One region of the Maridesulfovibrio sp. genome, then DNA from elsewhere that is predicted to be linked to it. Evidence: predicted binding sites of a transcription regulator. Region 1 holds the regulator's gene; each other region holds the start of a gene.
The links. Region 1 encodes sigma-54, which starts transcription at its own class of promoters, with help from an activator protein. Its sites were predicted from a motif close to CTGGCACGGNNNNTGCTT; they were not measured.
Positions count from the first base shown of each region.

Region 2: a site for sigma-54 is predicted at 1,464-1,481, ahead of fdhF (formate dehydrogenase subunit alpha). Genes of this name have one in related genera too.
Region 3: a site for sigma-54 is predicted at 1,247-1,264, ahead of gabT (4-aminobutyrate--2-oxoglutarate transaminase). Genes of this name have one in related genera too.

Region 1 is NZ_OY780933.1:3,557,490-3,560,751, reverse strand. It holds gene lptB (LPS export ABC transporter ATP-binding protein) at 1-677, shown strand, start outside; gene rpoN (RNA polymerase factor sigma-54) at 995-2,410, shown strand; gene hpf (ribosome hibernation-promoting factor, HPF/YfiA family) at 2,459-2,995, shown strand; gene ACKU35_RS15920 (fructose PTS transporter subunit IIA) at 2,999-3,262, shown strand, end outside.
Region 2 is NZ_OY780933.1:533,939-537,200, forward strand. It holds gene fdhF (formate dehydrogenase subunit alpha) at 1-1,453, opposite strand, end outside; tRNA gene ACKU35_RS02310 (tRNA-Thr) at 1,867-1,942, opposite strand; gene tpx (thiol peroxidase) at 2,100-2,615, opposite strand; gene ACKU35_RS02320 (TOBE domain-containing protein) at 2,739-3,262, opposite strand, start outside.
Region 3 is NZ_OY780933.1:500,736-503,997, reverse strand. It holds gene ACKU35_RS02170 (sigma 54-interacting transcriptional regulator) at 1-987, shown strand, start outside; gene gabT (4-aminobutyrate--2-oxoglutarate transaminase) at 1,301-2,599, shown strand; gene ACKU35_RS02160 (NAD-dependent succinate-semialdehyde dehydrogenase) at 2,633-3,262, shown strand, end outside.

The DNA.
Region 1 (3,262 bases):
AAGAGGTTGTCCGCGGAATAGGTTTGACCGTGCGCGAGGGCGAGGTCGTGGGGCTGCTCGGGCCTAATGGAGCAGGTAAAACCACTACTTTTTATATGCTTGTGGGGGTGGTGAAGCCAACTTCCGGGGAAGTTTATTTCAATAAACAGCAGATAACCCGTCTGCCTCTGCATGAGCGGGCTCGTCTCGGGCTCAGTTATCTGCCGCAGGAAAGTTCAATTTTCAGAAAACTTTCTGTTCGCAAGAACCTTGAGATCATCATCGAGCATACCGGGCTGTCAGGTAAAGAAGTGCCCAAGAGGGCGGATGAACTCTTGGATCAGCTTGGGATTCTGCGTTTGGCAGACCAGAAGGCCATGTATCTTTCCGGTGGTGAACGGCGTCGTCTGGAAATTGCGCGGGCCATGATCAACAACCCTAAATTTATTCTGCTTGATGAGCCTTTTGCCGGGATCGATCCTATCGCAGTCATTGATATTCAGGATATTATCTCCACGCTGAAGGATATGGGGCTGGGAATTCTTATCTCGGATCATAACGTGCGTGAAACTTTATCAATCTGTGACCGGGCTTATCTTGTCTACGAAGGCCGTGTGATTCTTAACGGCTCGCCGGAAAATATTGTCAAAAACACCAAGGCGCGCAGATTATATCTTGGAGACAGTTTCAGTCTTTAGCTGCGCTACTGAAATATGTGATTTATCAGCCGGGATTCTTTTATGAATTCCGGCTTTTTTTATCAAAGTTTGATTAATTTAGTCTTTGTTGATTTACAGTCTGCCCGAACATTGGTACACTTTTTTCATGCGCAAAAATTTTGTGTAAAAAATCCATAAATATCAGATAATTCAGAGGTCTTTGTTGCATGTTGCAAATGGATGTGGCATAGTTAAATCAAGGCTGGGGGATAAAAGATTATTTTTTTTATTGCTTCAGTGTGCAACTGACTGAAATGAAATGAATTTGAGAATATATTACAAGGTGGCCTGAATATATGGGATTGGAACTAAGACAACAATTAAAGCTTACGCAACAGCTGGTGATGACTCCCCAGTTGCAGCAGGCGATCAAGTTGTTGCAGCTTTCCCGTCTAGAGCTGATGGATACCGTTCATCAGGAACTGATGGAGAATCCTATCCTTGAAGAAGCTGAAGCGGCGGAAAGAACCGATGCCGCTGACGCTGAAGCAGGAACCGCTACGGCGGAAGAGGCTCAGATTTCCAAGGAGGCCGAGTGGGAGAATTATCTCGGAGAATTTTCCAGCACCTCCAAACAGTCCGCTTCTCGTGAGTCGGAGTCTTATGAAGAGGGTACTTCCTTTGAAGCCCGTCTGACCAAGGCTGCTTCTCTTGAAGGACACCTTCATTGGCAGATGAGTCTTTCTGATTTTACTGCTGAAGAACGAGTTGTCGGCGAGTGTCTTATAGGCAATTTAAGCTCTGGTGGTTTTTTACGGATTGACTTGGAAGATGTCTGCGAAACATGTTACGCTGAAATCGAAGACGTAGAAAAGGTTCTTCACCGCATCCAGCGTTTCGATCCGGTCGGTGTGGCTGCGCGGACTCCGCAGGAATGTCTGCTTATTCAGCTCGAGGCCTTGAAACTTGACGATGATCCTATTCTGGTCTCACTGGTCCGGGATCATCTGGATGATCTTGAAAAGAAGCGCTATAAGCCGCTGGCACGTAAATTCAAGCTCAGCATGGAGGATTTGAAGAGTTATCTTGACCTGATGCAGACGCTTGATCCTCTGCCCGGAGCAAGTTTTTCAAGCGGAGACTCTTTCTATGTCAGCCCGGATGCTTATGTTTATGAATATGACGGTGATTTTGTCATCGTGCTTAATGAAGATGGTCTTCCCAAACTGCAGATGAATGCATTTTATGTGGAGACGCTGGCATCAACCAAGGGAGACGACAAGGAATATTTTCAAGACAAGATGCGCTCCGCACAATGGCTGATGAAGAGCCTGTATCAGCGGCAGCGTACTTTGTATAAGGTTTTAGAATCCATAGTGAGATTTCAGCGCGAGTTTTTCGCTCAAGGTGTTACCAAGCTTAAACCGCTTATCCTTAAAGAGGTGGCTGAAGACATCGAAATGCATGAATCCACTGTGAGCCGGATCACAACAAATAAGTATGTTTCGACTCCGCATGGAATTTATGAACTAAAGTTCTTTTTCAATAGTGCTCTCGGTCTGGATGACGGATCTCAGGTCGGTTCCGAGTCCGTCAAGGCGACGATCAAGAAATTGATCAGTGAAGAAGACGGAAAGAAACCACTCAGTGACGAGAAGATCGCTGAGATTCTCAAAGAGAAGCTGGAAGTCAATATCGCAAGAAGGACCGTGGCCAAGTATAGGACTGCAATGGGAATACTCTCCTCGTCCAAGAGGAAAAAAGTATTCTAGCAGTCGGAGAAATTAAAGCATATTCACCCTTTACTAAGGAGGCTCTCTATGAACGTAGCATTTACTTTTAAGAATTTCGACGCATCCGAACATCTTAAGGAATATGCAAACAGCCGTTTCTCCAAGTTGGTAAAGTATGTAAGCAACCCTGACAATACTGACATGCAGGTTAAGCTGTCAGTGGATAAGTTCAGGCATGTTGCGGAAGTTGTTTTGACTTCCGACCATTTGCATGTATCTGCTTACGAAGTGTCCGAAGACATGTATTCTACCGTGGATATGGTTCTGGACAAGCTTGAATCTCAGCTTCGTCGTGCGAATGAAAAGACGAGGAGTCACAGGCGTAAGGATAGTGCTCCCGCCCGTATGGACATCCTCAGTTATGGTGAGGCTGAGTATAGGGAACCTGTAATTGTGGAGTCTGACTCCTTTGTTCCGAAGCCTATGACTATTGATGAAGCAGCAGAACAGCTGCAGACCCTTGACCATGAATTCCTCGTTTTCCGTAATGCGGATAACGAAGCTATAAATGTAATTTACCGTCGCAATAACGGCGATTTCGGCTTAATTGACCCGGGATACTAACTGATGAATATATCTGATAATCTGGCGAAGGATCTTGTTGTCTATGAACTGCAGGCCACTGATAAGGGTGGAGTTCTGGAAGAGATGGTTTCTACACTCAAGGACGCAGGTCTCGATATTGATGTGGAGAACTCGCTCAAGGTCCTCAATGATCGTGAAAAACTTGGAACAACAGGAATAGGGGATGGCATAGCCATCCCCCACGGAAAATTGGACAGCATTGAAGAGATTGTTGTTGTCGTCGGCCGCTCAAGCGCAGGGGTTGAC
Region 2 (3,262 bases), 1.2 Mb from region 1:
CTCGGGCCAGCAGATCTGCCAAGATTTCCCAATCCGGACGACTGTCCCCAACGGGATTTATCGCCTTGCGGACACGTTGCACGCGACGCTCAGTGCTGGTGAAAGTTCCGTCCTTCTCGGCAAAACTGGCTCCGGGCAGGACAACGTCGGCCAGCGCGGCTGTTTCAGTCAGAAAAAGATCCTGCACAACCAGAAAATCAACATGTCGCAGGCAGTGCTCCACGTGGGTAATATCCGGGTCACTGCGCATAGGATTTTCACCGAAAACAAAAAGTCCTTTGAGACGGTCCTGCTCAATGGCATGCAACATCTCGGGTAAGGTCAGCCCCGGCTCAGCAGGAATTTTAACTCCCCATCCGGATTCAAAAACCTCCCGGACAGCATCGTCAGTTACCGGACGATAAGCTGTCAACACATTGGGCAAGGCCCCCATATCGCACGAGCCCTGGACATTATTCTGACCGCGCAAGGGATTCACCCCGGTCTTCGGACGTCCGACATTTCCGGTGAGCAATGCAAGATTGGACACGGCAAGGACATTGTTGGTCCCGGTTGTGTGCTGGGTCACGCCCATGGTGTAGTAGAAAGATGCGTTGGCTGAACCGGCGATGATCCGGGCGGCCTTGCGGATATCTTCCGCAGGGACCTCGGCAATGGCGGCCACGCTTTCAGGATCAAAAGCCTGCAGTCCCTCACGGAACGCCTCGAAATCTTCAGTAGCTGCGCGCACAGATTCCAGATCGGCCAGCCCTTCATCCAGAATGACCCGGGCAATGGAGGACAACAGTGGAGTGTCAGTACCGGGGCGCAACCTGAGCCAGACATCTGCCTGACGCGCAAGGTCGATTTCCCTCGGATCGATGACCACCAGTCCGGCCCCGTTGCGTTTGGCCTCCATCATACCGATACCGATAATGGGATGGCACTCGGTAGTGTTAGTGCCTACGGCGCAGATACAATCTCCCCGGCCCATGTCCCACAACTCACGAATGGAGTTTGTCATGGAGCCGTTTCCCAATGACATGGCCAGCCCGGCCACAGTGGGAGCGTGTCAGAGACGTGCGCAATGGTCGACATTATTACTGCCGAGTCCTGCGCGAAAAAGCTTCTGGAAAAGATAATTTTCTTCGTTTGTGCAGCGGGCACTGCTGAATCCACCGACAGCCTCCGGTCCATATTCAGACGCGATAGAGCTTAAACGGGTTGCCACAAGACCAAGCGCTTCATCCCAGGAAGCGGGAACCAGCTCGCCGTTTTTACGCACCAACGGAGTGGTGATCCGGTCACAGTGCTGGACAAAATCAAAACCGAACCGCCCCTTGGAGCACAAAGCACCCTGATTGACCGAAGGCTCAGGACCGCCAGAAACACTGACGATGCGCCCGTTTTCAACTTCCAGAGAGAGTGAACAGCCGGTACCGCAGTAAGGACATGTTGTAATTGTACGTTGCATGCGCTTCACCTAGCACAAGACATGCCATAAACCAACAGATCCGTGAAAACTCCCATCGTACCTAAATAATTGAAAATAAAGTCAGACACATCGTGAAGAAAAACAAAAGGGCTGCGATTGCACACCCTTACTGCATGCAATTTTGCGCGCATTGCATGCAATGAAAATCATTCCCTACCACGGTGACTTTGCACAATATCTCCAAAGCCTTTGACACAACCAGAGCCTCACTCTTCATAAAAAAATATTCAGGGTAACAGGTTGGATATCAGCAGGCCGCTCTAATTAATTCAGCATGTTAACGAAGCAAATCCCAGAATGTACGCAAATTGTCCGCACGATTTTACTATTTTCTGCTCCAACAAATAAAGCCTCACAATGCGATAACACACTGCGAGGCTTAACTTTTACTATGGAGCCAACGATCGGAATTGAACCGACGGCCTGCTGGTTACGAATCAGCTGCTCTACCGACTGAGCTACGTTGGCTTGTTGTAGAGATGCCTTTTATATCAAGGACTAAACCCCGGTCAAGCCGAAAATTAATCTACTAAAAAATCCATAAGTGGCCATCACCGGACGCTTAAGACGTCCGGTGATGGCCGGAGGAACTTTAATATTCTTTAATTACGTATTCAAAAACGGATTAAACCAGTTTTTTAGCTGCATCCAGAGCTGCATTGTAGTCCGGTTCTTCTGTTACTTCGCTTACATACTGAACGTATTGTACGGTACCTGATTTATCAATTACGAAGACTGCACGGCTGAGCAGACGCAATTCCTTGATAAGCACGCCGTAAGCTTCGCCAAAAGACGAATTCATGTAATCTGAAAGGGTCTTAACGGCTTCAACGCCTGCTGCACCGCACCAGCGGGCCTGAGCGAAAGGCAGGTCCATGGACAGAGTCAGGATTTTAATATCATCACCAAGGTTTGCAGCTTCAGTATTGAACCGACGGGTTTCCATATCGCATACCGGGGTATCGAGAGAGGGAACAGCACTGACAATCAGTACATTTCCGGCAAAATCAGCCAAGGTTTTGGGAGCAAGTTCATTATCAGTTACGTTGAATTCAGGGGCCTTGTCGCCCACTTTGATTTCATTACCGAGAAGAGTCAGGGGATTGCCCTGAAAAGTAATTATTCCTGTTCTTTCATTCATGATTATACTCCGTTGGTTTAATTTTCACGTTCACCATAATTAACACAACAATCCATACCCTACAACAGGACTCTGCTTTTTATAACGCTAACAATACTGCCCGACCTACATCTAGGCGAAAATCTACACCGCATGTAAAACAACAGACAATGCCTTGAAACAAAATTCAACCTCAGCGCCTACGCTCAATCCTTCTTCCTCCACCGACCACGAGGTGACCAATGCGCACATCTGGGTTCCCCCGGCAGACTCACCTACAACTTCAGCTAGTACTTCGGTATGTTTCTGAGAAATAACTTTGGCCGGGACGCAGTTTCGGGAGCTTGTTCCGTGCTCTTTTAAGGGGCGCACAGCTACCAACGGGGCTTTTACTGTGGCCGATACGGACACTCCGGGCTCGAGGCCCAGTTTATAGAGACTTTCGAGTGTAATGACTGAGCTGATTATTAGTCCTTCGGCGGTTTCAAATTCCACATCAGCCAGAATCCCATCCCGCTTTACGGACCGGACATGGCCGATAAAAGTGTTCCGCGCACTGGATTTAAGGGAGTTCTCTTCGAGGGCCATGCGGCGGACGATATTGCTCACATCACACGCAGACCAATTCTGGTAGACTGCCGCAAGATCAGTTGATGAATGACCGAGCA
Region 3 (3,262 bases), 1.2 Mb from region 1:
AAAGCGCGCAAGGAAATAACCAATCTCAATATGACTGAGCTGGGGCATGGTGCCTACGTGGCCGAAAGCAGATCTATCAAGAGGTTGCTGGACAGTGCGCTGAAACTGGCTCAGTTGGAGGTTTCCGGGATACTGCTTCTCGGCGAGTCCGGCACGGGAAAATCCATGCTTGCTAAATTGCTGCATCAGCACAGCCCACGGTCTGCGGGGCCGTTTCTCGCAGTTAACTGCGCGGCTGTACCGGAGCAGCTTTTTGAAGCTGAGTTATTCGGATATGAGAAAGGAGCTTTTACCGGAGCCAGAGAAAGCGGCAAGGCCGGGCTGCTGGCGCTTGCCGATGGTGGTACCTTCTTCCTTGATGAAGTGGGCGAAATGCCCCTTGCGGTACAGGCCAAGCTTTTGAAATGTATTGATGAAAAAGAATTTATTCCCCTTGGCGGAACAATTCCGAAAAAGATCAATTGTATAATTATTGCCGCCACCAACAAGGATCTGGAAAAGCAGGTCAGTGAGCGGTTGTTCCGTAAAGATCTCTTTTACCGCCTTAATGTTTTTACTCTGACGATTCCGCCGTTGCGTGACAGGGTAGAAGATATTTTTGCTTTGGCGACTTTATTTCTTAACAAGTATAATGAGCGGTATGGTAAATCCAAGTCACTTTCCCCCACCAGTTTGAGAATACTGCAGAACTATTCCTTTCCCGGTAATATCAGAGAACTGGACAGCCTGATCAAAAAAGGCGTGGCCGTGGCAGAAGGAGAATTATTGGATAGTTACCTTATGCAGGATCTTCATGGTAAAGATCAGGGGGAACCTTTATCTACTACAGGGCTTTCTCTGGCTGAAGCTCTTGATAAAGTAGAGAGGGAAATGTTTATTGAGGCTCAAAAAGTCTGCCCGACAACAAGAGACATAGCCCGCTACCTGAAAGTCAGCCAGCCGACTGTTGTTCGCAAGCTTAAAAAACACGGATTGAGCAGTCGTTAATAGAGTTTGATTCACTGATGAATCAAAGAGCGTGTTGCATATCTTACTTCTTCTCTCATTGTGGTCCTTGGGTTAAGCTCAAATTACAGATTATTTTTTGTCCCAAATAAAAATTTATCAGCGATCTTCGATTCATAAATGAATCACCATAGCAGCAATTTTTTTAATTTTGCTTCTTTGCGATTCATTTGTGAATCAAATTAAGCTTATTTACGGTCGTCTGCTTGTGTAAGTTGTTGTTTTTATGTCTTTATTCCTGGTGGCATGCAATATGCTTAATCTGAGGCAAACATAAAAAAAGGACGTAATTCATATGAGTAATTCAGAAGATCTGCTTAAAAGAAGAAACAAGGCCGTGCCTCAGGGTGTAGGAAATCTGGGACCGATCTTTGCCGAGCGTGCCGAAAACTCAATAATCACAGATGTAGAAGGTGAGGAGTACATTGATTTTGTAGGCGGAATCGGTGTTAATAATGTCGGCCATTGTAATGAAAAGGTCGTTGCCGCTATCAAGGAACAGGCGGAAAAGCTTGTTCATTCCTGTTTTCATATTGCCATGTATGAGCCGTATATAGCTTTGGCTGAAAAGCTGATTGAAATTTCCCCCGGCGATTCCGATAAAAAGGCAGTCCTGCTGAATAGTGGGGCTGAAGCTGTGGAGAATGCGGTAAAAATAGCACGGCTGGCCAGTGGCAAGAGCGGGATTGTTGTTTATGAGGGCGGTTTTCACGGACGCACCCTGTTGACCATGAGTATGACCAGCAAGGTCAAACCTTATAAATACAAGTTCGGACCTTACGCTCCTGAAGTCTACAGAATACCGTATCCTTACTGTTACCGTTGTCCTTACGGTAAAGAATATCCTTCATGTGACACTTTTTGTGCTGATCAGTTCAGTCACTGGTTTATCGGTAACGCAGCCCCAGAAAATCTGGCTGCTCTGGTAGCCGAACCCGTGGCCGGTGAAGGAGGCTTTCTCACTCCTCCCCCAGAATATTTCCCTAAAATCAAAGAAATATGTGCTAAAAATGATATCTTTTTTATAGCTGATGAGATTCAGTCCGGTGGCGGACGTACCGGAAAGATGTGTGCTATAGAGCATTTTGGAGTAGAGCCGGATTTGATGACCATGGCCAAAAGTATTGGCGGCGGCATGCCTATTTCCGCTGTGGTTGGTAAAACAGAGATAATGGATGCCGTACATCCCGGCGGTCTGGGTGGAACTTACGGAGGTAACCCTGTCTCTTGCGCCGCTGCCCTTGCAGCCCTTGAGTCGCTTGAAAGCGATGGTGTGCTTGAGGAAGGTGTTGTTCTCGGTGAAAAGCTCAAAAATACTTTTTTGGAATGGCAGGAAAAGTACCCGATTATAGGAGATGTCCGCGGACTTGGTGCTATGATCGCCATTGAACTTGTTTCAGACAGGGAAAATAAAACCCCTGCCGCTGATATTGCCAAGAAAATTGTAGGCGATGTGTTTAAGAAAAAACTATTGCTGCTCGCCTGTGGAAATTATGGCAATGTGCTCCGGGTTCTTGTTCCGCTCACGGTTGATGAAACTACCCTTGAAAAGGGCCTGACAATTCTTGAAGAAGCCCTGGCGGAAAACTGTTAAACAAATTTGAGTTATTGTGAAAAGGAGCATTCAATGAGTATTCAAAGCGTCAACCCGGCCACAGGAGAAGTGGCTGCTTCATTTGAAGCTTATTCTGATGAGAAAGTTCAGTCTATTCTGAATGACGTAGCCGGTGAATGGTTAATCTGGAAAGGTAAAGCCTTTGCAGAACGGGCCGGGCTGTTGAAGAAAGCGGCAGAGCTTTTGCGCAGTCGCAGCTCAAAACTGACTGAGTTAATGGCATTGGAGATGGGTAAGCCGATCTCGCAGGGAGAAGGGGAAGCCAACAAATGTGCCCTGGTCTGTGACTATTATGCAGATAAGGGAGAAGAAATGTTGGCTCCTACCCCGGTAGAGGGGGCTGGACGCAAAGCCTATATTACTTATGAGCCTCTGGGGACGGTGCTCACAGTAATGCCTTGGAATTTTCCTTTCTGGCAGGTGCTTAGAATTGCAGCTCCTTCTCTTATGGCAGGTAATGCCGTCGTCCTGAAACATGCCTCCAATGTCCCCCAATGCGCATTGGCAATAGAAGAAATTTTCAAGGACGCTGGGTTTCCTGAAAATATTTTCCGTACACTTTTGATCGGTGCGCGGCAGGTTGAATCTGTGCTGGATCACGAATCAGTTTTTGCAGTCAGTTTGACCGGCAGTGAATTTGCC